DNA from 3 places in the Micromonospora sp. NBC_00362 genome. Region 1 is predicted to be linked to each of the others. Evidence: predicted binding sites of a transcription regulator. Region 1 holds the regulator's gene; each other region holds the start of a gene.
The links. Region 1 encodes HrcA, which represses chaperone genes, less so after heat shock. Its sites were predicted from a motif close to GGTTNGCACNCTCNNNNNGAGNGTGCNAACC; they were not measured.
Positions count from the first base shown of each region.

Region 2: groL (chaperonin GroEL) is a predicted target of HrcA. The motif match lies at 4,866-4,896, and genes of this name have one in related genera.
Region 3: groES (co-chaperone GroES) is a predicted target of HrcA. The motif match lies at 5,340-5,370, and genes of this name have one in related genera.

Region 1 is NZ_JAPENH010000001.1:5,999,276-6,006,660, forward strand. It holds gene OG992_RS27710 (DUF4870 domain-containing protein) at 1-585, opposite strand, end outside; gene hrcA (heat-inducible transcriptional repressor HrcA) at 811-1,833, shown strand; gene dnaJ (molecular chaperone DnaJ) at 1,909-3,054, shown strand; gene OG992_RS27725 (16S rRNA (uracil(1498)-N(3))-methyltransferase) at 3,056-3,790, shown strand; gene ppk2 (polyphosphate kinase 2) at 3,810-4,721, opposite strand; gene OG992_RS27735 (SDR family NAD(P)-dependent oxidoreductase) at 4,794-5,555, opposite strand; gene OG992_RS27740 (histidine triad nucleotide-binding protein) at 5,654-6,013, shown strand; gene OG992_RS27745 (serine hydrolase) at 6,087-7,385, shown strand, end outside.
Region 2 is NZ_JAPENH010000001.1:5,074,391-5,081,775, forward strand. It holds gene OG992_RS23365 (hypothetical protein) at 1-299, opposite strand, end outside; gene paaN (phenylacetic acid degradation protein PaaN) at 578-2,251, shown strand; gene OG992_RS23375 (GNAT family N-acetyltransferase) at 2,492-3,022, opposite strand; gene OG992_RS23380 (cold-shock protein) at 3,348-3,551, shown strand; gene OG992_RS23385 (hypothetical protein) at 3,646-4,818, shown strand; gene groL (chaperonin GroEL) at 5,091-6,713, shown strand; gene OG992_RS23395 (hypothetical protein) at 6,770-7,018, opposite strand; gene OG992_RS23400 (GNAT family N-acetyltransferase) at 7,097-7,385, opposite strand, start outside.
Region 3 is NZ_JAPENH010000001.1:5,412,738-5,420,122, reverse strand. It holds gene OG992_RS25005 (hypothetical protein) at 251-811, shown strand; gene OG992_RS25000 (molybdopterin-dependent oxidoreductase) at 1,274-3,046, opposite strand; gene groL (chaperonin GroEL) at 3,181-4,821, opposite strand; gene groES (co-chaperone GroES) at 4,892-5,206, opposite strand; gene OG992_RS24985 (methyltransferase domain-containing protein) at 5,466-6,662, shown strand; gene ybaK (Cys-tRNA(Pro) deacylase) at 6,688-7,167, shown strand; gene OG992_RS24975 (sugar ABC transporter substrate-binding protein) at 7,347-7,385, shown strand, end outside.

The DNA.
Region 1 (7,385 bases):
GCCCTCGTTGGCCTTGATGCCGGCGATGATCCCGAACAGGATCTGGATCACCACGACGGCGATGCTGGGCAGGAAGAGCAGGCACCAGCTCACGAAGAGCAGCACGAACGCGATGATCGACCAGAGGATCTGGAAGTTCAGGGCGGCGAGGGCGTGCGCCCGGACGGTCGGCGACTGCTGGCCGCGGGCCAGGTAGGCGATCAGCGGGGCGACGAAGCCCAGCGGACCGAAGCTGACCAGCGCGCCGAGCGCGCCGCCGAAGTGCGCGACCAGCGCCCAGGTCTTGTCCTCGTTGGTGGCGTAGCCGCCGCCGGGGCCGCCGTAGGCCCCACCGGCCGGGTAGCCGCCGGGCGGGGGATAGCCCCCCGCCGGGGGGTAGCCGCCTGCCGGAGGGTAGCCGCCTGACGGCGGTTGGTCACCGGTGGGCGGCGGATAGCCACCGGGCGGGGGATACCCGGCCGGGCCGGGTGCCCCGGACAGTGGTGCGGTGGGCGGCTCGGCCGACGGGAACGGGCCTGGGGAGGTGGGCTCCGGCGGGTAGTTGCCGGGGTCGCCCGACCCGGGAGGGCGAGGAGGTTCAGTCATGGATGTCACGGTAGGTGCCAGTGGCAACGCCGCACCAGAGCGACACCGCCTGGCAGTGTGGGCCGATCGGCCTGACAGGGTGGTGTGGGCCGCACCGAAGGGTGGCCGTTGATCATCGCGTCGGCGGGCCTGCCGACGTAGACTGGCACTCGTTACAGTCGAGTGCCAGGACGGCCCGGCCGGCCCAGAGCGCCGGCGGCCGACGTGCGACAGGAGGTGCGGAGGATGGGTCTCGACGACCGGAAACTCGCAGTGCTCCGCGCCATCGTCGAAGACTACGTCTCCACCCAGGAGCCGGTCGGCAGCAAGGCGCTGGTCGAGCGGCACCAGCTCGGGGTCTCCCCGGCCACGGTCCGCAACGACATGGCCGTGCTGGAGGAGGAGGGCTACATCCGGCAGCCGCACACCAGCGCCGGCCGGGTGCCCACCGACCGTGGCTACCGCCTCTTCGTCGACCGGTTGTCCCGGGTCAAGCCGCTCAGCCCGGCCGAGCGCCGGGCCATCGAGCGCTTCCTGGTCGGCGCTGTCGACCTCGACGACGTGGTGCACCGCACGGTGCGGTTGCTCGCCCAGCTGACCCGGCAGGTCGCCGTCGTGCAGTACCCGAGCCTGGCCCGCTCCTCGGTGCGTCACCTGGAGCTGGTGCCGATCTCCACCACCCGGCTGATGCTCGTCATGATCGCCGACACCGGGCGGGTGGAGCAGCGCCTCGTCGAGCTGCCCGGGCCGGTGCCCGCCGACGACGTCACCGACCTGCGCCGACTGATCAACGAGAAGCTCGCCAACGCCCGGCTGTCCGAGACACCGCCGCTGGTGCAGGCGCTGGTCGAGGAAGCGCCGACCGGCCTGCGTCCGACAATGACCACGCTCGCCACAGTCCTGCTGGAGACGCTCGTCGAGCGGCACGAGGAGCGGATCGCGCTCGCCGGCACCGCGAACCTCACCCGGGGTGGCCTGCTCGACTTCCAGGGCTCCCTGCGGCCGATCCTCGAAGCTCTGGAGGAGGAGGTCGTGCTGCTCAAACTCATCGGTGAGACCGAGCCGAGCACGACCCGGGTGCTGATCGGCGACGAGAACGAGTTCGACAACCTGCGCGCCGCCTCGGTGGTCAGCACCGGGTACGGCCCGGGCACCACAATTGTGGGCGGCCTGGGGGTGCTGGGGCCCACCCGGATGGACTACCCCGGCAACATCGCCACGGTGCGCGCCGTGGCACGCTACGTGGGCGAGTTGCTGGCCCAGAACTGATTGGTCAGGGCCGACGCGGCCGGCTGCGGCCGCCGACCGGCGCAACGCGAGACGAACATGAGGACACGGAACGCAGTGGCCAGGGACTACTACGGCATTCTCGGTGTGAGCCGGGAAGCCTCCGATGACGAGATCAAGCGCGCCTACCGCAAGTTGGCGCGCCAGTTCCACCCGGACGTCAATCCGGACCCGGAGGCTCAGGAGAAGTTCAAGGACATCAACGCCGCGTACGAGGTCCTCTCGGACGACCGGAAGCGGCAGATCGTCGACCTGGGTGGCGACCCGCTCGCCCCTGGTGGTGGCGGCGCCGGTGGCCCGGGTGGGCCCGGAGGCGCCGGCCCGTTCGTCGGTTTCCAGGACATCATGGACGCGTTCTTCGGCGGTGCCGGAGGTGGCGCGCGTGGCCCACGGCCGCGTACCCGCCCGGGCGCCGACGCGATCCTGCGGCTCGAACTCGACCTGCACGAGACGGCCTTCGGCGTCGAGGCGCCGATCACCGTCGACACCGCTGTGCTCTGCACCACCTGCTCCGGCGCCGGCACTGCCGCCGGCACGCACCTGGCGACCTGCGAGGCGTGCGGCGGTCGGGGCGAGGTGCAGTCGGTGCAGCGCACCTTCCTCGGCCAGGTGGTCTCCGCCCGGCCGTGCACCGTGTGCCAGGGCTACGGCACCACCATCCCGCACCCCTGCCCCACTTGCGCCGGCGACGGCCGGGTGCGGACCCGCCGCTCGCTGACCGTCAAGATCCCGGCCGGCGTCGAGGACGGCATGCGGATCCGGCTGGCCCAGCAGGGCGAGGTGGGCCCCGGCGGCGGCACCGCCGGCGATCTCTACGTGGAGATCCACGAGCGCCCGCACGACGTGTACTCCCGCAAGGGCGACGACCTGCACTGCCGGGTCACGGTGCCGATGACGGCGGCGGCCCTGGGCACCCGGCTGACCATCAAGACGCTGGACAGCGAGGAGACCGTCGACGTCAAGGCCGGCACCCAGCCGGCCAGCACGCTGCGACTGCGCGCCCGGGGCGTGCCGCACCTGCGCGGCACCGGCCGAGGCGACCTCTACGTGCACCTGGACGTGCGGACGCCGACCAAGCTCGACCCGGACCAGGAGAAGATGCTGCGCGACTTCGCCAAGACCCGTGGTGAGGAGGTCGCCGAGCTGTCCAAGCAGGGCGGCTTCTTCTCCCGGATGCGCGACGCGTTCAACGGGCACGCCTGAGGTGTCCGCGCCGCTGTTCCTGGTGGAGGCGCTGCCCACCGGTGACGCGCTGACACTGGACGGCCCGGAGGGGCACCACGCCGCCACAGTGCAGCGACTGCGCGTCGGCGAGGAGTTGCTGCTCGCCGACGGTCGGGGTGGCACGGCCGCCGGCGTGGTCACGGCCGTCGGCCGGGGCAGCCTGGAGGTCAGCATCACCTCCCGGGGGTACGCGGACGCGCCCGTACCCCGTTTGGTGACAGTGCAGGGCATCGCCAAGGGCGACAGGGGCGAGCTCGCCGTGCAGGCGATGACCGAGGTCGGGGTGGACGAGATCGTGCCCTGGGCGGCCTCGCGTTCGGTGACCCAGTGGCGCGGTGACCGGGGCGTACGCGCCCGGGAGAAGTGGGTGGCCACCGCCCGGGAGGCGGCCAAGCAGGCCCGCCGGCCGTGGCTGCCGGTGGTGGCCGGTGCGCCGGACGAGTCCACCGCCACCGTTGCCTGTCGGATCGCCGGCGCCGCCGCCGGGTTCGTGCTGCACGAGGAGGCCGACGAGCGGCTCACCACCGCCGAGCTGCCCTCCACCGGTGAGATCGTGCTGGTGATCGGCCCGGAGGGTGGCATCGCCCCGGCCGAGCTGACCGCCTTCGCCGAGGCCGGCGGGCGACCCGTACGCCTCGGGCCGGCCGTGCTGCGCACCTCCACCGCCGGGGTGGCGGCCCTCAGCGTGCTCGCCACCCGCCTCGGCCGCTGGTGACAGCGGGCCCCGGGCTCGTTCAGGGCCGGGGAAAGACCGGCACCACCTCTTCCTCGGGCCCCAGGTCCAGCCCGGCCGGCCCGATGATCTGCGGGTCCGGTGCGCCGACCACCTCGGGGTCCTTGCCGGTGTAGTCGAAACGGTGCAGCACGTGCCGCATCGCCTCGAGCCGGGCCCGCTTCTTGTCGTTGCTCTTCACCACCGTCCACGGCGCGTCGGCCGTGTCGGTCCAGAAGAACATCGCCTCCTTGGCCTCGGTGTACTCGTCCCACCGATCGAGTGAGGCGATGTCCATCGGGGACAGCTTCCACTGCCGGACCGGGTCGACCTGGCGGATCGCGAACCGGGTGCGCTGCTCGTTCTGGGAGACGGAGAACCAGAACTTGACCAGCCGGATGCCCGAGCGCACCAGCATCCGTTCCAGCTCCGGGGCCTGCCGCAGGAACTCCAGGTACTCCTTGCGGCTACAGAAGCCCATCACCCGCTCCACGCCGGCCCGGTTGTACCAGGAACGGTCGAACAGCACGATCTCACCTGCCGCCGGCAGGTGCGCCAGCCACCGCTGGAAGTACCACTGGGCGGCTTCCCGCTCGTCCGGCTTGGCGGGCGCCACCACCGACGCGCCACGCGGGTTGAGGTGCTCCATGAAGCGTTTGATGGTGCCGCCCTTGCCGGCCGCGTCCCGGCCCTCGAAGAGGATCACCAAACGCTCGCCGGACTCCTTGATCCAGTCCTGGAGTTTCAGCAGCTCGATCTGGAGCAGCCGCTTGTCGCGGTCGTACTCCTCGCGGTCCAGTCGCTCGTCGTACGGGTAGTCCTCGCGCCAGGTCTCGACGGGGGTGCCGTCGGGGCGGAGCAAGACAGGGTCGTCGTCGTGGCCATCGGCCACCCGGTAGTCGGCGGTGAGGTCCAGCAACGCGGAGTCGGCCATGTCGGTGGGACTTACCCTCCCGCGAACCGCGAACCACCTCCCCGGTCGGGTGATCTGCCGAACGCGTCGACCTCAGCTGCGCAGGTAGGAGGCGCCGTTGAGGTCGACGATGGTGCCGGAGGCCCACTCGGACTGCGGCGAGGCCAGCCAGTGCACGGCGGCGGCGATCTCCTCCGGTTGGCCGACCCGGTCGAACGGGCTCTGCGCCCGGATGGCCGCGCCCCGCTCGCCGCGCAGGTGCTCGGTGGTCATGTCGGTCGCCACGAAGCCCGGCGCGACGGTGGCGACAGTGATGCCGTACGGCGCGAGCGCCACGGCGAGCGACTGGCCCAGCGCGTTCAGCCCCGCCTTGCTGGCGCCGTACGCCGGCTGCTCCGGTTCGCCGCGGAACGCGCCACGGGACGAGACGTTGACGATCCTCCCGCCGCGTTCGCGCATGTGCTGGGCGGCGCACCAGGTGACGTTGCCGGCGCCGGTCAGGTTGGTCTCCATGACCTGCCGCCAGCGCTGCTGCCACTCCTCGTACGAGGCGCCGAAGATCGGGTGCGGGTCGTCGCGGTCGCCGTACGTCCCGGCGTTGTTGACGAGCACGTCGAGCCCGCCGAGCAGTTCGGCGGCGCGGTCCACCATGACCCGGACCGCGCCCGGATCGGTGAGGTCGGCGCGGACCACGACGTGCCCGGTGCCCGGCAGTTGCGCGCGCAGTTCCTCGGCCGCGTCGGCGGAGTCGCGGTGGTGGATGGCCACCCGGTCGCCGCCGACTGCGAACGCCGTCGCCACCGCGCGGCCGATCCCGCGCGAGGCCCCGGTCACGAGTACCGCCCGATCCGTCATGCCGGCCATCCTGCCTCAGCCGTGTCTTCCCCTTCGAACGGGCCGGCGGCGCATGCTGCGCCGGAGCGCCCCGGCCCGTTGGTCCTTACACTGCCCCGATGGGATCCGACTGCCTGTTCTGCCGCATCGTCGCCGGGGAGATCCCGGCCACAGTGGTCCGGGAGACCGAGACCACGCTCGCCTTCCGCGACATCGACCCGAAGGCGCCGGTGCACGTCCTGGTCATTCCGAAGGAGCACTACGCCGACGTCGCCACGCTCGCCCAGGGCGACCCGGCGCTGGCGGCCGACGTGCTGGCGACGTCCGCCGCCGTGGCCGAGGACGAGGGGCTGCTCGGCGACGGTTTCCGGCTGATGTTCAACACCGGCGCGTACGGCGGGCAGGAGGTCTTCCACGTGCACGCGCACCTGCTCGGCGGTGCGCCGCTCGGCCCGATGCTCGCCCGGGACCTCGCGTGAGCGAGCGCAGCGAGCGAACCAGAAGGCTCAGTGGGGCGCCGCACGCCGACGCGCAGCGAAGCGGAGCGGGGGCATGACCGCAGATGCGGCGCCCGGCTCCGGGGTGAACGAGCACCTGGACCGGTTGGTCCGGCGGGTGCAGGCCGACGCCCGGGTGCCGGCGGTGTCCGCGGCACTGCACCGGGCCGACCGACCGCTCTGGAGCTGCACTGTCGGCGAGACCGGCACCGCCGGCCCTCTGGACGCGGGCACCCAGTTCCGGATCGGCTCGATCACCAAGACGTTCACAGCGGTGCTGGTCCTGCAGTGCCGCGACGACGGGCTGCTGGACCTGGACGACCCGGTGGGCCGGCACCTGGACCTTCCGGCGCACGGCGAGCTGACAGTGCGCCGGTTGCTGTCGCACACCGGTGGCCTGCAACGCGAGCCGTTCGGCGATGTGTGGGACAGCCTGCGCGCACCGGACGACCGCCAACTTGTCGCCGAGCTGGACCGGGCCGAGCGGGTGCTGCCGACCGGCCGGCGGTTCCACTACTCGAACCTGGGCGTGGCCGTGCTCGGTCAACTCGTCGCCCGGCTCCGGGGTGGCAGCTGGGCGCAGGCGCTCACCGAGCGGATCCTGACGCCACTGGGGCTGACCGACACCACTGTGACCCCACGGCCGACGGCGGCCACCGGGTTCCTGGTCGACGCGTACTCCGACGAGGCGCACCCGGAACCGCCGACCGACTTCGGCGCGGTCGGCCCGGCCGCCCAGCTCTGGAGCACCGCCACCGACATGGCCCGCTGGGCGGCGTTCCTGGCCGACCCGGCGGCGCTGGACCCGACCGGCGCGGTCCTCGCCCCGGCCACCCTGGACGAGATGCGCTGGCCGCTGACCACCACCGACGAGACGCTCTGGGGCGCGGGCTTCGGGCTCGGGCTGATCCTGATCCCGCAGGGGGAGCGGGTGATGCACGTGGGGCACGACGGGGCGATGCCCGGGTTCCTCGCCGGGGCGTACGGCCGTCGCGGCGGTGACGGCACACCCGGGGCGATGGGTGCCGCGGTGCTCGGCTCGTCCGGCACGGCGAGCGAATTGTTCGATCTGTCGCACCGGCTGCTCGCCGTGGCGGTCGAGCACGACCCGGCCGAGATCGAGCCCTGGCGGCCCGGCGCACCCGCACCGGCGGCCCTGCGGGGTGCTCTCGGCCGCTGGTGGGGAGAGGGCTCCGAGTACGTCTTCTCCTGGCACGACGGCACCCTGCGGGCGCGCGGGGTCGGTGACCCGGCCGGACGTCCGCCGGCGATCTTCACCCCGCTGCCGGACCAGCCGGACGTGTTCCGGGTGGTCTCCGGCCGGGAGGTCGGGGAGCTGCTGCGGCTGACCCGG
Region 2 (7,385 bases), 920 kb from region 1:
CGCGCGGCGTGGCCGCCGCGTCCGGTGACCGGCAGCATCCAGGCCGCGATGTTGCTGAGCATGAACGGCAAGAGCAGGACCAGGGAGAACGTCCGGGTGGCGGTCCCGCCGGTCAGCCTGCTCCAGCGGTACGCCTCAAGCGTCACCCCGTTGCGGTCCGCGGCGGCACCGTAGCCGGGCCGCGGCCGGTAGAAGCCGGCGTTGTCGTCTCCCGCGACCCGCGCGACGATCGGTCGGTCGAGGATCGTCTCGGGCCCCTTGTCGGCGACCCCGTGCACCCGGATCTCGGTGATCCTCACCCGCCGCCCTCCCCTGGCCGGCTTTCCTGGCCGGAGGCCCGCGGTTACCCGCTGCCGCCGCGAGCAACCTCGTGCCGTCGGCCATTGGCGCTACTGCTCGGGACGTCGACTGCGGCATGAGCCGCTGTCGGGCATTCGCGCTACTGCTCGCGGACCGGACTCAGGCATGAGCCGCTGTCGGGCATTCGCGCTACTGCTCGCGGACCGGACTCAGGCATGAGCCGCTGTCGGGCATTCGCGCTACTGCTCGCGGACCGGACTCAGGCATGATGGCGGGCATGACGGAGACCCCGCATCCCCTGTACGACAGGCACGCCGACACCCTCAACCGTGCGCTGACCGCGATCACGGAGCGGGGCTACTGGTCCGCCTATCCCGAATCCCCCAGCCCCCGGGTGTACGGCGAGACCGCCGCCGCCGACGGTAAGGCCGCCTTCGAGGCGTACCTCGGTGGTGACTTCCCGCTCGACCAGCCCGGCGCGGGCGTTCGGGTCGCCACCGAGACGAGCCCGTTCGGGGTGGAGTTGGCGGTGCGTTACCCGCACGCCGGCCCCGGTGAGCTGATCAGCGCCGCCTCCGCCGCGCTGCCGGCGTGGCGCGACGCCGGCCCGCAGGCCCGGGTCGGCGTCTGCCTGGAGATCCTCGACCGGCTGCACAAGCACATCTTCGAGCTGGCCAACGCTGTGCAGTTCACCAGCGGGCAGGCGTTCGTGATGGCCTTCCAGGCCGGTGGCGCGCACGCGCTGGACCGGGCGTTGGAAGCGCTGGCGTACGCGTACGCCGAGATGACCCGCCACCCGGGCACGGCCGGCTGGGAGAAGGCCGCCGGCAAGGGCGACCCGCTGCGGATGACCAAGACGTTCCACGTGGTGCCGCGTGGGGTGGCGCTGGTGATCGGCTGCAACACCTTCCCGACCTGGAACTCGTACCCTGGGCTGTTCGCCTCGCTGGTCACCGGCAACCCGGTGATCGTCAAGCCGCACCCGCGCGCGGTGCTGCCGCTGGCCATCACAGTGAAGTACGCCCGGGAGGTGCTCGCCGAGGCCGGGTTCGACCCGAACCTGATCATGCTGGCGGCCGAGGCGCCCGGTGAGAAGCTCGCCAGCGACCTGGCCCTGCACCAGGCGATCCGGATCGTCGACTTCACCGGCTCCACCGAGTACGGCGACTGGCTGGAGACGCACGCGCGGCAGGCATCGGTCTACACCGAGAAGGCCGGCCTCAACACCGTCGTCATCGACTCCACCGACGACTTCGCCGGCATGTGCCGCAACCTCGGGTTCACGCTGACCCTCTACAGCGGGCAGATGTGCACCACCTCCCAGAACATCCTCATCCCGGCCGGGGGCATCGAGACCGACCAGGGCCACAAGAGCTTCGACGAGGTGGCCGGCGGAATCGCCGCAGCGGTCGGCAAGCTCACCGCCGACCCGGCCCGAGGTGTGGAGCTGACCGGCGCCATCGTCAACGACGGGGTGCTGGAGCGGCTGGCCGAGGTGACCAAGGTCGGCGAGCCGGTGCTGGAGTCGCGGGCCGTGGCCCACCCGTCGTACGCCGACGCGGTGGTGCGTACCCCGACGATCGTGAAGCTGGCCGCTGACGACGCGGAGACGTACGGCCGGGAGTGGTTCGGGCCGATCTCGTTCGCCATCGCTACCGACTCCACCACGCACAGCCTGGAGCTGCTGCGCCGGACGGTCGGCGAGAAGGGCGCGCTCACCGCCGGGGTCTACTCGACCGACGAGGCAGTGCTTGACGCAACCGAGGCGGTGGCGGTCGAGGTCGGGGTTCACCTGTCCTGCAACCTCACCGGGGGCGTCTTCGTCAACCAGTCGGCGGCGTTCTCCGACTTCCACGGCAGTGGGGCCAACGCGGCGGCCAACTCGGCGCTGACCGACGGGGCTTATGTGGCGAACCGGTTCCGGATCGTGCAGTCGCGGCGTCATGTTTGATCTCTAGTCGCGGTGGGGGTTTCCGGGTCGGGCTGCCCCGGAAACCCGCCGTGGGCGCGGTGGTCGTCGGCGTGTCCGGCCCGGAGCCTCTGCTTTCCCGTGATCGTGCTCGACCCAGGAAGTAGTGGCCTCTGGTCGGATGATGACCACTACATCCCGGATCGAGCGTGATCATCACGGCTGGGCGGCGCGCGCCGGCCGTCCGCGTGGCGGTGGTGATCGTTGGAGGTGGTTTGTGGGTCAGGCTGTTCGGCGCATCTGTAGCTCGGTGAGGGCTGGGATGTTCGGGTGGGGGACTCGTACCCCGGTGTCCTCGAAGCCCAGGCGCTGGTAGGCGCGGTAGGCGCGGTCGTTGCCGACCACCACCTCCAGCAGCAGCTCAGGTCGGCCACAGGCTCGCGACCAGGCGGCCACCCCGTCGATCAGCTCGCCGAGCAGGCCGCTGCCGCGCCAGGTCGGCGTGACGTACACGGCGTAGATCACGGTCAGCCCCGGTTCGTTCGGGTGGGTCGTGCCACCGGCGTGCCCGACCAGCCGGCCGCCCGGGTCGGCGACGAACTGCGCGTTACCGGCACCGGCCGAGGTGTACGCGACCCGGGCGGCGAACTCGTTGTGCGGTCGGGCCGCCGCGTCCGCCAGGGTCTCCAGGAAGGCCAACGGCGCGTCGGCGAGCATCTCCAGGCGCAGCGCCCGCATCCGGGCGGCGTCCTCCGGCCGGACCCGGCGGATCTCCGCGAGCCGTAGGGCCGGCGAGCCCATGTCGGTGGTCATGTCCGCATGCCTACCACAGGGCGGGGATGGCGTTTCGCGAGCTGGGCCCGATCGCGATCATCTCGAGGGCTGCCCTGCGACCCTGCCCCTCTCCGCAATGACGCGGGCGAATCCGATGGCTGGGGAACCCGGCCGATCAGCGCGCCCGGGACGCCCCGAAGTGTGTCTGATTTGTGGCAGTGCGCGGCCGTCACTCCTCGTGTAGCGTGCGATTTCGGCCACCTTATTTAATGGCGGTCATCGATCGCTGAGTCGGTGGTCCGGGGCGCCCGGCCGTGCCGTGCGCCGAATCAGGCAACGCCGGGCAGAGTGAGGGAAGTGCACCGTGGCACAGGGCTCCGTGAAGTGGTTCAACGCCGAAAAGGGCTACGGCTTCATCGCCGTCGACGGCGGTCAGGACGTGTTCGTTCACTTCTCCGCGATCGAGATGGACGGTTACAAGGCGCTGGACGACGGTCAGCGGGTCGAGTTCGAGATCACCCAGGGCCAGAAGGGCCCACAGGCGGAGCACGTACGCGTCATCGGCTGAGCTTCCTGGCCGATCGGCCCGTGAGTCGGGGCTGCGGCAGGGGCACTCAGCCGGGAAGATCGTGAACCGTTCCAGCCAAAGCTGAGGAGCGTTCATGACCGACCAGTCACCCCCGCACACTCCTTCCTCCGGGTCGGGGGAGCCGGACCCGTCCGATCCGTCCTCGCAAGCCGGCGGCCCCGGCCACGCCGGTCCGCCCCCCGGCTGGGGGCCGGGCATGCCCCCGGCCGGCCCGTCCTCCGGCCCCGCCGCCCCGCCCCCCGGCTGGGATCCCGCGCAGGGTGCCTGGGGTGCGGCCCCGCCACCGCAGGGCTGGGCGTTCCCGCCCACCGGGGGTTACCCGCCCGGGTCGGGTCCCTACGGCGGGCAGCCGTGGTATCCGGGGCCGCCGGTCGGCTGGTACCCGCCGGGTCACGGGTTCGACCCGAACGACGCCCTGGTCACGCCGCCCGGCGCCGGCATCGGCGGCTGGTTCGACCGGTGCGGGGGAACGCTGCGCCGGGGCTGGCGGCAGTTGGTGCCGATCATGCTGCTCACCCAGGTGCTGCCGGCGGCGGTGCTCTCGGTGGTCTCCCTCGGGCTGGACCCATCGGCGAAGTGGGCCGCCCAGGCCGAATCGACGTCGACCCCCGCGCTGCCGGACAATTTCGCCGCCGAGCTGCTGAGCCTCCTCGTCCTGCTGGTCGGCGGCAGTGTGGTGGTCGGGTTGGTGCAGGCCGTCGGGTGGGCCGCCGGCACCTGGGTGATCACCCAGCAGGCGGCCGGTCAGCCGGCCAGCCTGGAGGCCGCGCTGCGCTACGGCCTGCGTCGGGCACTCGGGCTGTGGGGCTGGACCCTGTTGATCAGTCTGCTCATCGGCGTCGGTGTCTGTTTCTGCGTGCTGCCGGGCATCTACCTGGCCTTCGCGCTGAGCATGGCCGGCCCGGTCTACCTCTTCGAACGGCACAACCCGATCGGTCGATCGTTCCGGATGTTCCACGACCGGCTCGGCCTGCTGCTCGGACGGGTGGCCCTGGTGGCCGCCGCGGTGATCGTCGGCACCCTGATCCCCGGTGCCCTGGAAGGAATCGGCACCTCCCCGCTCGGAACGGATCCGTTCTCCTCGGCGGGTACCGCCGCCGGAGCGGTGGTGGTGATCGGGATCACCGCCGTGCTGGCCCTGCCGGCCCACCTCGCGCAGATGATCGGTCTGCTGGTGACGTACGCCGAGCAGCGTGCCCATGAGGCACCGGTGAACAGCGCTGGACTGGCCGCGGAACTCGGCTGAGCGGCGGCATCGTGCTTGCACTCGGCAGGTGAGAGTGCTAAACAAGTCATTGGCACTCGCATACCGTGAGTGCCAATGGTCGGGACGGTGGGGCCAGGTTGCACCGGTGTGGAGACACCGGGGCGGCACATGGCCGGTCGTCGCGGGCTATCCGGCCCGGCCGAAGGACGTCGTCGTCGCCAGGTGGCGACGTCCCAAGGTGCGTACACCAGGCGGCCCATCCGGGGCACACATCTCGGGTGGCCCGTGAGTGTCCAGGAGGACAACGCCGTATGGCCAAGATGATCGCGTTCGACGAAGAGGCGCGCCGCGGCCTCGAGCGGGGCATGAACCAGCTCGCCGACGCCGTAAAGGTGACCCTCGGCCCCAAGGGCCGCAACGTCGTGCTCGAGAAGAAGTGGGGTGCCCCCACCATCACCAACGATGGTGTGAGCATCGCCAAGGAGATCGAGCTCGAGGACCCGTACGAGAAGATCGGCGCTGAGCTGGTCAAGGAGGTCGCCAAGAAGACCGACGACGTTGCCGGTGACGGCACGACGACGGCGACCGTCCTGGCCCAGGCCCTGGTTCGCGAGGGCCTGCGCAACGTGGCCGCTGGCGCCAACCCGATGGCCCTGAAGCGGGGCATCGAGGCCGCTGTCGCGAGCGTCTCGGAGGAGCTGTCCAAGCTCGCCAAGGACGTCGAGACCAAGGAGCAGATCGCCTCCACCGCCTCCATCTCCGCTGGCGACAGCACCGTCGGCGAGATCATCGCCGAGGCGATGGACAAGGTCGGCAAGGAAGGCGTCATCACCGTCGAGGAGAGCAACACCTTCGGGCTGGAGCTTGAGCTCACCGAGGGTATGCGCTTCGACAAGGGCTACATCTCGGCCTACTTCATGACCGACCCGGAGCGTATGGAGGCCGTCTTCGACGACCCGTACATCCTGATCGCCAACAGCAAGATCTCGTCGGTGAAGGACCTGCTCCCGATCCTGGAGAAGGTCATGCAGTCGGGCAAGCCGCTGCTGATCATCGCCGAGGACCTGGAGGGCGAGGCCCTCGCCACCCTGGTGGTCAACAAGGTCCGTGGCACCTTCAAGTCGGTCGCCGTCAAGGCGCCGGGCTTCGGTGACCGCCGCAAGGCCATGCTGACCGACATCGCCATCCTCGCCGGTGGCCAGGTCATCAGCGAGGAGGTCGGCCTCAAGCTCGACGCCGCCAGCCTCGACATGCTGGGCCGCGCCCGCAAGGTCGTGGTGACCAAGGACGAGACCACCATCGTCGACGGTGCCGGTGACGCCGAGCAGATCCAGGGCCGGGTCAACCAGATCCGGGCCGAGATCGACAAGAGCGACTCCGACTACGACCGGGAGAAGCTGCAGGAGCGGCTGGCCAAGCTGGCCGGCGGCGTTGCGGTGATCAAGGTCGGCGCGGCCACCGAGGTCGAGCTCAAGGAGCGCAAGCACCGCATCGAGGACGCCGTTCGCAACGCGAAGGCCGCCGTCGAGGAGGGCATCGTCCCGGGTGGTGGCGTCGCGCTGGTTCAGGCCGGCAAGACCGCCTTCGACAAGCTCGACCTGGTCGGCGACGAGGCGACCGGTGCGAACATCGTCAAGGTCGCGCTCGACGCCCCGCTGCGGCAGATCGCCGTCAACGCCGGCCTTGAGGGCGGCGTCGTGGTGGAGAAGGTCCGTAACCTCGAAGCGGGTCACGGTCTGAACGCCGCCAACGGCGAGTACGTCGACCTGCTGGCCGCGGGCATCATCGACCCGGCCAAGGTGACGCGTTCGGCGCTGCAGAACGCCGCTTCCATCGCGGCGCTCTTCCTCACCACCGAGGCCGTTGTCGCGGACAAGCCGGAGAAGAACCCGGCTGCCCCGGCTGGCCCGGGTGGCGGGGACATGGACTTCTGAGTCCAGTTCCGACACCGAACGGGGCGGGCCGCTGACGCGGTCCGCCCCGTTCGTCGTCAGGTCGGTAGTGGGCGCTGGTTGCGCCGCTTCTGTGCCCGGTTGTACGGCGGAGGCAGTTTGATCGGCGCGTCCACCATCTCCTGCGGTTCCTCGGCCACCGTCGGCTCGCCCTCGGTGGTCATCTCGGCCAGTTGCTCGGCGTCGCCGTAGTCGAGCCTGTCGAACGGCAGTTGGCCGGGGAGTTCACCCACCGGTTTCCAGGTGATCGGCGGGCCGTCCTCGGTCTGGTTGTCATCCGTGGTCATGGCTGCCTCCTCTACCGAAACGGTAGGGGGCGTCGATGGCCGATGCGGGCGAATGGATCTTTGTCCTGTTTGCCCCGGTTATGCCGTCGGTAGGGTTCGCCGGTACAGGAAAAAGACCCGCTCGATCCACGCGCCCGCGCTACCCGAATAGAACGGCACCGGTCCCACCCAGCCGATCTGTGCCCGGTCCAGCCCCGCCGCCCGCTGGTCGCGCAGGCAGCGCCGCAACAGCACCCCACCGATGCCCGAGCCCTCCGCGGCCGGCGCGGTGCCCATCGGTCCGAACCAACTCGGCCGCGACGACCCGTACGCGGCGAAGCCGAGCACCTCGCCGTTGCGCTCCGCCAGGTGGCAACCGGCGTCGGCA
Region 3 (7,385 bases), 590 kb from region 1:
GCACCGCCTCGACGAGGGTGCCGGCAGGCGGGCCGACCCCGGAATGACCCCGGCCCCCGGGTCGTTACACAGGGTCCCGGCGCCACGAGCCCCCCGGCTCGGCAGGTCGCCGACCCGACGCCCCACAGGGTGTCACCCCCCCAAGACTTTTTCCCCGTTTGATGCAGCGCCGGACGAGGTGCTCACACCCGTCACTGCCGTTCCCCCTTTTTGGCGGTGTGGGTGTTCTACCCCCGAAGGAGCTACCCCCATGAACACGATCTTCCGTAAGAGCATGCTGTCTGTTGCTGGTCTCGCGTTCGCCGGCGGTGTCTTCGCCGGCCCCATCGCCGCCCACGCCAACCCGGTGGATGCCAAGCCGGTCGCGGTCACCGTGCAGTCGGCGGCGCCGAAGCCGCAGGGCGACCAGTCCCACATCACCCTCAACGACGAGCAGACCGCGAACGTGAAGGCGATCATCGCCGCCACGAAGAAGGCCGGTCTGCCGGAGCGGGCCGCGGTCATCTCGATCGCGACGAGCCTGCAGGAGTCCAAGCTGGAGAACCTGGGTCACCTGGGCGACATGAACGACCACGACTCGCTGGGCCTGTTCCAGCAGCGGCCGAGCTCGGGTTGGGGTACGCCGGAGCAGATCACCGACCCTGAGTACTCCACGACCGCGTTCCTCAAGGGTTTGAAGCAGGTCGACGGGTGGCAGGACATGGCCTTGACCGACGCCGCGCAGACGGTGCAGGTGTCGGCGTACCCGGACGCCTACGCCCAGTGGGAGCAGCAGGCCACCGATCTCGTTGGCCAGCACTGGAACAGCTGACCCGCACCACCGCACCACACCACAAGCACCCAGCAGACGGCACGACAACACCACAGCAGGACACCGACCTCTGGCCGGCACCCGCAACCCGGGGTGCCGGCCAGAGGTGTTTCTCTGCTCCGAGTCCACAGACCTGAATCCGCAGATCTTGGACACTTTCCGTCCAGCGCGAACGGAAAGTGTCCAAGATCTGCGTGCGTGGTCCGGGGCACCACCGGTCCACCCGCCGTCCCGCCGTCCCGCCGTACCGCCGTACCGCCGTACCGCCGTACCGCCGTACCGCCGGAGAATCGCGGGAACCCCGCAACGCAGGTCGCGAACCAGCCCACCGACCCGCAGAGCAGGTCACGAACGCGCACCCGCAGAGCAGGTCACGAACGCACAGGGCAGGTCACGAACGCGCAGAGCACGTCGCGGACACACGTCGCGGACGCAGCCCGGGCGACGACGCCATGGCGTGGATCAGCGGACGGTCACCGTGATCGTGTGCCAGCCGGTGGCGCCATCCGGGACGACGTCCTGCGTACGTTCGGTCTGGGTTTCACCGGTTGCGTCGGTCGCGCGGACCTGAAGCCGGTGCTCGCCCAGCGTGGCCTCCCACCGCCAGGACCACTGCACCCAGGTGTCCACTGACACTGTCGGGGCCAGCGCGGCTTCCTGCCACGGGCCGTCGTCGACGCGTACCTCGACTCGGCGGATGCCCCGGTGCTGCGCCCAGGCCACCCCGGCGACGGTCACCGGGCCGGCGGTCAGCCTGTTACGTCCCCTGGGCGTGTCGATCCGGGATTGGGTCTTGATCGGCCCCTGGGGGGACCAGCCGCGCGGCACCCAGTACGCGTCGAAGTCGGCGAACCGGGTCAGCTCCAGTTCGGTCACCCATTTGCAGGCCGACACGTAGCCGTAGAGACCTGGCACCACCACTCGGGCCGGGAAGCCGTGCTCGACCGGCAGCGGCTCGCCGTTCATCCCGACGGCCAGCAGGGCGTCCCGGCCGTCGCGCAGCGCGGCGGTGGGGGTGCCACAGGTCCAGCCGTCGACCGACCGGCCGACGACCTGGTCGGCGTCGTCGTCCGGCTCGACCTCGTCCAGCAGTTCCCGCAGGGGTACGCCGAGCCACAGGGCGTTGCCGATCAGGTCACCGCCCACCTCGTTGGAGACGCAGGCCAGCGTGACATACCGCTCGACCAGCGGTCGGGCCAGCAGATCCGCGTAGCTGTAGGTGCGTTCCCTACCGACCCGTCCGTGGATCCGCAGCCGCCAGGTGTCCGGGTCGACCTGGGGCACCACCAGCGCCGTGTCGATTCGGTAGAACCCGAAGTTCGGGGTGACGTACGGCGCGAGCTGCGTCAGTGAGAGGTCCGCGCCCGCCGGTACGGCAGGTGCGGGGGTAACCGGCGCGGGCAGGCGGATCGCGTCGCGGGCTGCGGACACGCCGCGCCGCCCCGCCAGCCAGCGCCCACCGAGACCGGCCACCACGGCCGTGCCGAGCAGCACTCCGCTGCCGGTGAGGAATCGCCGCCGCGACTCGGGGTCCACTTCGGCAGGCCCGACCGGTTCGACAGCCGCCGTCGGTCCGGCCGGTGTCACCGGCACCGGCCCTGCCGGCGACACCGGCACCGATTCACCCGGCGGCACCGATTCTCCGGGCGACCCCGGACCAACCGGCGACCCCGGACCGGCCGACCCGGGACCAGCCTGCGATCCCAGGCCAGCGGACGACACCGGACCAGCCTGCGACACTGGACCTGCCGATGGCACCGGGCCAGCGGGCGGCGTGGGTGGTGACCAGGACCAGGGGTCCAGCTCGAACGGCCCGCCGATGAACAGCCAGAGCACCAGGGCGCCGAGACCGGCGCCGACCAGGGACGGCAGCGCGTCGGCGAGGTCAGCGCCGGCGCGGGTCAGCGCGGAGGCCACGCCGATGACGCCGAACGCGGCAATGCCGGCCAGGCCGAGTGCCAACCGGCGGACCGCCAGTACGCCGAAGAGCGCGGCGAAGCCTCCCAGCAATACGGCAGTGCCGACCAGCAGCGCGATCTTGTCGGCGGTGCCGAAGAGGTCGATGGCGAGTTGCTTCAGCGACTCGGGGACGGCGTCGACGACGACCCCGCCGACCGCGACCAGGGGCGCCGACCGGGGACCGGTCAACACCGCGACCGGTTCGGCGATCCCGATCGCGACGGCGGCGGCGGTGATTCCGGCCAGCGCGGCGTACCGCCGTGACGTGGTGCTCATCGGCCCAGTGTGCGCGATCATCTCGCCGGGTCGCCAACAACGTCAGCGTTCGGTAATGACCTACCAGCCCGCGAGAACGAGCCGGGGCGCACCGCCTTACAGCGGTGCGCCCCGAAACGGGTGTCGCTACCGGATCAGAAGCCCGGGCCGTGCTGGTGGCCGTGACCGTGGCCGTGCCCGCCGCCGGCGGCCGGCTCGGCCTGCTCCGGCTTCTCCACCACGAGGCTCTCCGTGGTGAGCAGCAGACCGGCGATCGAGGCGGCGTTGGTGACCGCGTTGCGGGTCACCTTCACCGGGTCGATGATGCCCGCCTTGACCAGGTCGACGTACTCGCCCTTGGCGGCGTCGAGGCCGTTGCCCCACTTGAGGTCGGCGACCTTCTGCGTCACGACGTAGCCGTCGTGACCGGCGTTCTGGGCGATCCAGCGCAGCGGCTCGACGAGCGCCTTGCGCACGACCGAGACGCCGACCTTCTCGTCACCGGTGAAGCCCAGGTCGTCGTCGAGCACCGAGAGGATCTGCACCAGGGCGGCGCCGCCGCCGGGCACGGTGCCCTCCTCGACCGCAGCCTTGGTCGCCGCGATGGCGTCCTCGATGCGGTGCTTGCGCTCCTTCATCTCGACCTCGGTCGCCGCGCCGGCCTTGATGACGGCGATGCCACCGGAGAGCTTCGCCAGCCGCTCGGCCAGCTTCTCCCGGTCCCAGTCGGAGTCGGAGGCCTCGATCTCCTTGCGGATCTGAGACACCCGGTCGGCGACGTCAGCCTTCTGGCCACCGCCGTCGACGATCGTGGTGTTCTCCTTGTCGACCACGACGCGCCGGGCGGTGCCGAGCACCTCCAGGCCGACCTGGTCGAGCTTGTAGCCCAGCTCCGGGGCTACCAGCTCGGCGCCCGTGGAGATCGCGATGTCCTGCAGCATTGCCTTGCGCCGGTCACCGAAGCCCGGGGCCTTGACCGCGCAGACCTTGAGGGTCTTGCGCAGCGAGTTGACCACCAGGGTGGAGAGCGCCTGGCCGTCCACGTCCTCGGCGATGATCAGCAGGGGCTTGCTGTTCTGCAGGACCTTCTCCAGCAGTGGCAGCAGCTCCTCGATCGCCGAGATCTTCTGGGTGGTGACCAGGATGTACGCGTCCTCAAGGACGGACTCCTGACCCTCCAGGTCGGTGACGAAGTTCGGCGAGATGAAGCCCTTGTCGAACTGGAGACCCTCGGTCACGTCCAGTTCGGTGGTGAGCATCGAGCCTTCCTCGACGGTGATGACACCGTCGCGGCCGACGCGCTCCATCGCCTCGGCGATCAGGTCGCCGATCGTGGAGTCCTGCGCGGAGATCGTCGCCACGTTGGCGATCGACTCCTTGCTGGTGACCTCGGCGGCACGGCCGAGCAGCGCCTCGGAGACCTTCATGGCCGCCGCGTCGATGCCCCGCTTGAGGCCGGCCGGGTTGGTCCCGGCGGTCACGTTGCGCAGACCCTCGCGAACCATCGCCTGGGCCAGCACTGTCGCGGTGGTGGTCCCGTCGCCGGCGACGTCGTTGGTCTTGGTCGCCACCTCCTTGACCAGCTGCGCGCCAAGGTTCTCGTACGGGTTGGTGAGCTCGATCTCCTTGGCGATGGTCACACCATCGTTGGTGATCGTCGGCGCACCGAATTTCTTGTCCAGGACGACGTTGCGCCCGCGCGGGCCGAGGGTGACCTTGACCGCGTCCGCGAGGGCGTTGACACCGTGCTCCAGCAGGTGCCGGGCGTCGTCCGAGAAGCTCAGGATCTTCGCCATTAATGTCCCTTCGAAGCGCCATTGCCCCGGCCCGGCGAGCCGGACCGGGGCAGTGGCACTGATCGGTTGCTTACTTCTCGATGACCGCGAGGACGTCGCGGGCGGAGAGCACCAGGTACTCCTCGCCGGCGTACTTGACCTCGGTGCCGCCGTACTTCGAGTAGAGGACGGTGTCGCCGACCTGCACGTCAACCGGAACCCGGTTGCCGTTGTCGTCGACGCGCCCCGGGCCCACAGCGAGGACGGTGCCCTCCTGCGGCTTCTCCTTGGCGGTGTCGGGGATCACGATGCCCGACGCCGTGGTGGTCTCAGCCTCGTTCGCCTGGACCACGATGCGGTCCTCGAGCGGCTTGATCGCAACCTTGGTCGCGGTAGTCACGGGCATACCCTCCTGGGGTACTGGTTTCGTTGCTGGCCAGCGGGGCTGACCAGCGTCAATCTGCCTCATGCCACCGGGCGGTGCCGTCGTCGCGGGTGCCGGTCCGCCTGGCGTGCGCACCCGGGTCGCGAGACCCGGAAGCTGGCACCCTCAGGGTGAGAGTGCTAATCGCAGGTTATTCCGTGGCTAGCACTCCGTCAAGGAGAGTGCCAGCGAGTCGCGCCCCGCCAGCCAGGATTTCCGGGTCGGCCAGGACAATGGCGGGGTGGATCTCGATCAGCTGGCGGCGCTGCGTACCCCTGAGGGGTCGGCCGCGCTCACGGCGGCGGCCGACCTGGCCGGCGGTGATCCACTGGTCGCGGCGTCGGCGCTGCGCGCGACCGGGGTGCCGCCGACGTTGGCTGCGGCGGCCCTCACCCAGGCCGAATTGCGGCACCGGGCGGTGGGCAAGTTCGGCCCGGCCGCCGCTGGGATGTTCCTCACCCGTCCCGGCCTGGAGCAGGCCACCCGCCGGGTGGTCGCCGACCGTCGGGCCGCCCGGTTGTCCGCGGCCGGCGTGCGCACCCTGGCCGACCTCGGGTGCGGGCTCGGGGCCGACGCGCTGGCCGCCGCCCGCGCCGGCATCCGGGTGTACGGGGTGGAAGCCGACCCGGTGACCGCGGCGATGGCCGCCGCCAACGCCGAGGCGGCCGGCCTGGCCGAGCTGTTCACTGTCGAGTGCGGCGACGCGACCGGGTTCGACGTGTCAGGGGTCGACGGGGTCTTCTGCGATCCGGCCCGCCGCACCACCGGCACCGGGCGGCGGATCTTCGACCCGCGCGCCTACTCACCACCGTGGGACTTCGTCACCGGGCTGGCCGAGCGGGTGCCGCGCACAGTCGTGAAGGTCGCGCCGGGCCTGGACCACGCGCTCATTCCGGCCGGCGCGGAGGCCGAGTGGGTCGGCGTGGACGGCGACCTGGTCGAGGCCGCGCTCTGGTGCGGCGAGCTGGCGGAGGTGCCCCGCCGCGCCACCGTCTACCGCCAGCGGGGCGCCGAGACCCACCGTCACCAACTCACCGGCTCGGGTGCCGCCGAGGCGCCGGTCGGGCCGCCGAGGCGCTACCTGTACGACCCGGACCCGGCGGTGGTGCGCGCGCATCTCGTGGCCGAGCTGGCCACCGAACTGGACGCCACCCTGGGCGATCCGAGCATCGCCTACCTCTACGCCGACCGGCCGATCCGCACCCCGTACGCGCGCTGCCTGGAGATCACCGACGTGCTGCCGTTCTCGCTCAAGCGCCTGCGGGCGCTGCTGCGCGACCGCGGGGTGGGCCGGGTGGAGATCCTCAAGCGGGGTTCGGCGCTCACACCGGAGCAGCTCCGGCGGGACCTGCGGCTGGCCGGGAACGCGGCGGCGAGTCTGGTGCTCACCCGGGTCGACGGCGCACCGACGGTGCTGGTCGGCCAACCTGTCGGCTAGCCCCGTCTCGACTAGCCTCGTCGCTGTGGCGGGACAGGGCACGCCGGCAACGGCACTGTTGGTCAAGCGCGGAATCGCGCATCGCACCCATCCGTACCGGGTGTCACCGGACGCCCCGAACTACGGCGCGTTGGTGGCGGTGGCGCTCGACGTGGCACCGGAGCGCGTGTTCAAGTCGCTGGTGACCGCTGTCGACGGCGCGCTCACTGTGGCGGTCGTCCCGGTCACCGGCGAGCTGGATCTCAAGGCGCTCGCGGCGGCGGTCGGCGGCAAGCGGGCAGCGTTGGCCGACCGGGCGGTCGCCGAGCGGGCCACCGGTTACGTGCGCGGTGGGATCAGCCCGCTCGGGCAGCGTCGACGGTTGCCCACGGTGTTGGACGAATCCGCGCTGGATCTCCCGACGATCTACGTCTCGGCTGGTCGGCGTGGTCTGCAACTCGAACTGGCCGCAGCGGATCTGGTGGCGCTGACCGACGCCCGCACCGCGCCGTTGCAGACCCACTGACGACAGTCGTTACGTCGACTCCCCCGTGGGATACCCAGGGAGTAACAGTCGCGTTGCTGAATTGTTATCGCTCCCAACAAACTATGCACCTGCGCGGTCTTGTGGAGCCGGTGTGACGCGAAATACGTTGCCGGACACAACAAAACAACACCTCCCCCACCTCCGAAAGGACCCTGCACATGCGTAAGGGGATCCTCACCATCGCCGCCGTGGGCCTG